2 linked regions of the Undibacterium sp. KW1 genome follow. The protein of the gene in region 1 interacts with the protein of each later gene in a pairwise test. Links are inferred from orthologs where the notes say so. Each region holds a gene or a part of one and is shown on either strand. Other genes may lie near its edges.

Region 1 (3,197 bases):
ATCAGCAACATCGACAACACCATCATCTGGGTACAACCGTGAGTGATGATGGTGCGTGAGATCGTGCTGGTAATCGCGTTGTCGATCACCTCGGTCACAGACATCTTGCGCTGCTTGCGGAAATTTTCACGGATACGGTCAAAAATAACCACAGACTCATTCACCGAGTAACCCAGCACCGCCAGTACTGCTGCCAGTACCGACAAGTTGAACTCCCATTCAAAGAAGGCAAAGAAACCCAGGATGATAATAACGTCATGCAAGTTGGCGACAATTGCAGCCACCGCAAACTTCCATTCAAAGCGTATTGCCAGATATAGCATGACGCCCAGTATCACGAACAACAATGCCATCAAACCATCATGTGCCAGCTCATCACCGACCTGGGCACCAACGAGCTCTACCCTTTGCAGCTTGACCAATTCGGTTTTGGCAGCGTCCTGACAAGCGAGTTTTTCTGTGGTCGCACCATTCGCTGCACTGGCTGGAACTTTACTGAGGTTGCCATTTTCAATTTTGCAAAGTGCCTCAAACACGGTATCAGCAACACTGACCTTGGCATCTTTTTTTGTTTCTGGCAAACGTATCACCACGTCTTGCGCCTTACCAAAGGTTTGTACTGGTGAATCCTTAAAACCCAGCTCTTCTACCTTGTGGCGTATGGCATCGACATTGGCAGCCTTGGGGTAGGTCACTTCCATGACCGTACCACCGGTAAACTCAACCGAGAATAGCAGGCCCTTGTGCAGCAGGAAAAACACGGCTGCGACAAAGGTCAGTGCAGAGATGACATTGAATATCAGCGCATGGCGCATGAAAGGAATGTCTTTTTTAATACGGAATAATTCCATGATGAATTCCTGTGTTCTTGATAGTCTGGCTGCTTACTTGCCAGCGTTGTCTGTTGGTTTCCAGATCGTTCCAATAGAAATGGACGCCAGTTTTTTCTTTCTTCCGTACCAGAAGTTCACAACGCCGCGTGAGACGAATACGGACGAGAATATCGAAGTCAGAATACCCAGACAGTGAACCACAGCAAAACCGCGAATCGCACCAGAACCAAATACCAGCAGGGCCAGACCAACGATGAGGGTAGTCACGTTGGAATCAAGAATCGTGGCCCACGCGTGGTCAAAACCTTCTTCTATGGCTTTTTGCGGTGTCTTGCCTGCGCGCAGTTCTTCGCGTATGCGTTCATTGATCAGCACGTTGGCGTCAATCGCCATACCCAGCGCCAATGCAATCGCCGCAATACCCGGCAAGGTCAGCGTTGCCTGCATCAGTGACAAAATCGCCACGAGCAAGAGTACGTTGAAAGACAGTGCCAGCACGCTGAAGAAGCCAAACATCAGGTAGTAAGCAATCATGAAAACAGAGATCGCAATAAAACCATACAGTGTCGAATTGCGGCCCTGTTTGATGTTTTCCACGCCCAGTTGTGGGCCTATCGTGCGCTCTTCTATGATTTCCATCGGTGCAGCCAGAGAACCCGCGCGCAACAACAGAGCCAGGTCACCAGCAGCGGACGATGTGCCCATGCCTGTGATGATGAAGCGATTGCGCAATTCATCATTGATGGTTGGTGCAATCAACACTTCGCCCTTGCCCTTTTCAAACAGGACGATCGCCATGCGCTTGCCTATGCGTGAGCTGGTCGCATTGCCCATGCGTTTGCCGCCGTCACCATTCAAATCAACGCTGACAGCAGGCTGCTGGTGCTGGTCAAAAGTGGAGGTGGCATTGGTAATGTCGTCACCAGTAATGACAGGGTCTTTGGTGAGTATCAGGTACTCGCCACGGTTGGAGATGAATTTTTCTGAGCCATAAGGAACGGCGGTATTGGCATCAACTGAGCCGATGACACTTTCATCCAGCAAACGGACTTCCAATGTTGCGAGGCGGTTGATAATATCCTTGGCGCGCGCGACGTCCTGTACGCCCGGTAATTGGACAACAATACGGTCAGCCCCCTGTTGCTGAATGATAGGTTCAGCAACACCGAGTTCATTGACGCGCTTGGACAAGGCGGTAATATTTTGTTTGATACCTTCCGAGACTACATCTTTCAGTGCTTTGGGTTTCAAACTTACCTGCAAGCCAAAGTCGGCGCCATCACTACCGGCGGTGTCGAGCAAATCGACATCTGTCATCTGCGACAGCAAGACATTCTTGGCCTTGGTACGTTCTTCTGCATCACGGAACTTGACCTTAATCAGGTCACCTTCACGGTTCAAGCCCGCATGGCGCACTTCTTTTTCACGCAAATTGCTACGCACGCTGGAGACCAGGCTTTGCATGCGCTTGTTCATGACAGCCTTGGTATCGACCTGCATGAGGAAATGCACGCCGCCACGCAAATCCAGGCCCAGGAACATAGGCAGTGCATGCAGATTTTGCAACCACTTTGGCGTATTCGCCAAAAGGTTGAAGGCCAGCGTATAAGTAGGATCAGCGGGATCAGCGTTCAGGGCTTTTTCGAGAGCTGCCTTGGCCTTGAACTGAGTATCCGTATCTTCAAAACGGGCGCGGACTGTGCCTTGCACACCGTTATATTCATAGGAGATATCCTTGCTTTTCAGGCCAGCCTGTTCCAGCGCTTTTTCTACACGGCCAGCCATGTCAGATTCGACTTTGACGGTGGCTTTACCGCTACTGACTTGCACTGCAGGTGATTCGCCAAAGAAATTTGGCGCAGTATACAAAGCACCAAACAGCAAGGCGATCAGAATCAGTATGTACTTCCAGAGTGGATAGCGATTCATAATGGGGAAAATAATTGGAAGCTAAAAAAGCACAACGCAGCCCAGTTTATTTTTGGACTGCGTTGCCGTGTTTTGCTGATTAAATCGCTTTAATCGTGCCCTTGGGCAGCATCATGGTGATGGACATCTTTTGTACGACCACTTCTGTACCGTTGGCGATTTCTATGGTCACATAGGCATCACTGACCTTGACTACTTTACCCAGGATACCGCCTGCTGTGACCACTTCATCATTCTTTGCCAGGGCATCCATCATTGCCCTTTGCTCTTTCTGACGCTTCATCTGAGGGCGTATCATCAGGAAATACATTACTGCTACCATCAGGAGCAAAGGCCACATAGTCAGCAGATTGCTCTGGAGATCGCCGCCAGCGGCTGCTTGTGCGTAAGCATTGGAAATAAACACGTTCAGACTCCTGTCATTTTAATAATGAA
Region 2 (3,384 bases), 2.3 Mb from region 1 along the record:
TAGGATTGCGACCAGGACGTTGCGGCTTGTCACGCAACTGGAAATTGCCAAAGCCGGACAACTTGACGGCCTCGCCCCTTTCCAGTGCATCACGGATTTCATCAAAAAAAGTTTCTACCATGTCCTTGGCTTCGCGCTTGTTCAAACCTACATGTTCAAACAGGAGCTCGGCCAATTCTGCCTTGGTCAAGGTAGGCAATTCCTTTTCCGCCTGTGACCGCGCCCGGGCTTCCTGCATTGCGCGATTCAAATCAGCATCCAGCACCGACTGGAACTCGGCGGAAATTACATCATTCATTTCGAAACTCTTCTCAATTAATACTAACAATTACAGACAAGATCAACGCAGTTTGGCAGCAAATTGCTGACTCGCAGCTTGCACCAGGGCTTGCATTGCAGCCTCCACTTTATCGTCTTGCAGCGTACTTTGAGTATCTTGCAAGCTAAAGCGGAAAGCAAGACTTTTCTCATCTGCTTCCAGACCTTTTCCACGATATTCATCAAACAAAACAAAGCCTTGCACGATTTTACATGCTTCGTTCTGCTGCGCTTCCTGCTTGAAAACATCCAGCAGATTTTGCACTACAACTGTCTGTTTGACAACTAGCGCCAGATCGCGGGTGACTGCCTGAAACTTGGATATTTCCTGATATGAGGGCACTTGCACTTGTTGCAAGGCTGTCACATCAACTTCAAATACCACGGGTGCCAAAGGCAGGTCATATTTTTGCTGCAGGCGTGGATGCAACTCACCGATAAAGCCGATGACTTTACCTTCAAATTCTATGCTTGCACTGCGGCCCGGATGCAGGGCGACATGCTCATTCTTGACGAAGCGCAAAGAACCAGGTGCAAACAAGGCCTCCAGATCAGCCTTGATATCAAAGAAATCAACATTGCGGGTATCCTGGCCCCACTGCTCTTCTGCTACCGGGCCATAGGCCAATGCAGCCAGGCGTTTAGGCTGGTGATAGCCAGCCACTTCCAGCGGACCATCCTGCACGCCAGCATCTTGCAAATACACTGCGCCGATTTCAAAAATACGGACGCGATTCAGTTTACGGTTAAGGTTATAACGGGCATTCGCTACCAGGCTGCCTATCATGCTGGTACGCATGACACTCATCTGGCTGGCGATAGGATTAAGCAATTTAACTGGCGCATCATTGCCAGCAAAATCTTTTTCCCATGCTTCTTCAACGAAGCTGTAATTCACCACTTCCTGATAATCCTGGTCAGCCACGAGACGACGCACGGCAAACAGCGAACGCTGGTTTTCTGGTGCGATCAGCATGGCATTGGCAGCTACTGGCGGCAATGCAGGAATATTTTCAAAGCCATATACACGCGCCACTTCTTCGATCAGATCTTCTTCGATTTCTATATCGAAGCGATAAGATGGCGGCGTCACCAGGAACTCACCTGGCTGCTGGGTGAATTGCAAACCCAGGCGGGTGAAAATATCCGCAATCCTGGCATCATCCAGCGCCACACCGATGACTTTCACTGCACGTGCAGTACGCAGCTTGACTGGCAGACGTTGTGGCAGGTTGACGATCTGGTCATCCACCGGACCCAGCTTGACTTGTTCGGCACCACCACAAATCTCAACGATCAGGGCGCTGATGCGCTCTATGTGTTCAACGATAGAGGCAAAATCGACGCCGCGCTCAAAGCGGTGCGCTGCATCAGTGGAGAAATTAAAACGACGGGCACGGCCCTGTATCGCCTGTGGCCACCAGAAAGCGGCTTCCAGATAAATGTTTTGCGTATCCAGAGTCACGGATGTCGAGTCACCACCCATGATACCGGCCAGGGATTCAATTTCTTTATCATCTGAAATAACGCCAACCCAGTCATCCACCTCAACCGTATTGCCATTCAAGAGCTTCAGCGATTCACCAGCTTTACCCCAGCGCACTTCCAGGCCACCGTGGATCTTGTCCAGATCAAACACATGGGACGGACGGCCCAGTTCCAACATGACATAGTTGGAAATATCCACCAGTGCAGAGATAGGACGCTGACCACTGCGCTCCAGTCTTTGCTTCATCCATTCCGGCGTCGCGGCACGGGCATTGACGCCACGGATAACACGACCAGCAAAACGGCCGCACAGGTCAGGTGCGCTGACTTTAACAGGCAAAACTTCTTGCAAAGTGACTGGCAGCACGACTGCTTCCGGCAAGTGCATGGCTGTGCCAGTCAGGGCAGATACCTCACGCGCCACGCCGAGTACCGACAGGCAGTCCGCCTTGTTGGGTGTCAGCTTGATGGTGAATTTCAGGTCATTAAGTTGATAGTAATCGCGGAAGTTCTGACCGACTGGTGCATCGGACGGCAAGTCCATCAGGCCGCCGTGGTCTTCCGACAATTTCAATTCGCGGGCGGAGCACAGCATGCCGTAGGACTCAACGCCACGCAGCTTACCTATCTTGATTTCAAACGGTTTACCGTCTGCACCAGGTGGCAGGATGGCACCAACCATGGCGCATGGCACTTTCATGCCTACGCGCACATTCGGTGCGCCGCAAACGATATTCAAGAGACTGCCAGTACCTACGTCAACCTGACAGACATTGAGCTTGTCAGCATCGGGATGCTTGGCGATTTCGCGGATTTCCGCGACGACGACATTATTAAATGGGGGAGCAACCGGCTCCACCTCTTCGACTTCCAATCCCGACATGGTGAGCAGATGGGACAACTCATCCGAAGTCATCTTCGGATCGACCATGGTACGTAGCCAGTTTTCAGAAAATTGCATAATTCAGCCGTCTAATGTTGGATGCAGGGCGCGATGCGCCACTCAAAAATTCAGGGATGCGCTGTGTAATTCTTTTAGTTGAACTGCTTCAGGAAGCGCAAATCGCCTTCGTAGAACAGGCGCAAATCATTGACGCCATAGCGCAGCATGGTCAGCCGCTCGAGACCGGAGCCAAAGGCAAAGCCTATGTATTTTTCCGGGTCCAGACCCATGTTACGTACCACGCTAGGGTGTACCTGGCCAGAGCCGGACACTTCCAGCCAGCGGCCTTTCAACGGGCCACTACCAAAGGCGATGTCGATCTCGGCTGAAGGTTCCGTGAATGGGAAATACGATGGGCGGAAACGCACCTGCAAATCGTCAGTTTCAAAGAAGGCTTTGACGAAATTCAGGTACACGCCTTTGAGGTCAGCAAAGCTGATGTCTTCAGCAATCCACAAGCCCTCAACCTGATGGAACATCGGGGAGTGCGTGGCATCACTATCGACGCGATAAGTACGGCCAGGCGCGATGACTTTGATAGGTGGTTTGTTCATGCGTGCATAACGCACCTGCATGGGGCTGGTATGAGTACGCAGCAATAATTGTTTGCCCTGGCTATCTTTGCCATCGACATA

What was found.
Region 2: the proteins of secD (region 1) and pheT interact in binary tests that used the Escherichia coli proteins (3 or more experiments, as listed by UniProt). The link is inferred for Undibacterium sp. KW1 from one-to-one orthologs.

Annotation. Positions count from the first base shown.
Region 1 is NZ_AP018439.1:1,039,449-1,042,645, reverse strand. Bases 324-3,197 are described here. They hold secD (protein translocase subunit SecD), read right to left. Parts: upstream 2,763-3,197; coding sequence 885-2,762; downstream 324-884. Other genes in these bases: yajC (preprotein translocase subunit YajC), read right to left, coding at 2,842-3,168; secF (protein translocase subunit SecF), read right to left, coding at 324-851. Also shown: more of secF, read right to left, coding at 1-323. UniProt on the Escherichia coli protein: Part of the Sec protein translocase complex. Interacts with the SecYEG preprotein conducting channel. SecDF uses the proton motive force (PMF) to complete protein translocation after the ATP-dependent function of SecA.
Region 2 is NZ_AP018439.1:3,326,147-3,329,530, forward strand. The notes cover bases 55-3,115. They hold pheT (phenylalanine--tRNA ligase subunit beta), read right to left. Parts: upstream 2,768-3,115; coding sequence 341-2,767; downstream 55-340. Other genes in these bases: UNDKW_RS14950 (integration host factor subunit alpha), read right to left, coding at 55-298; pheS (phenylalanine--tRNA ligase subunit alpha), read right to left, coding at 2,842-3,115. In the rest of the region: more of UNDKW_RS14950, read right to left, coding at 1-54; more of pheS, read right to left, coding at 3,116-3,384.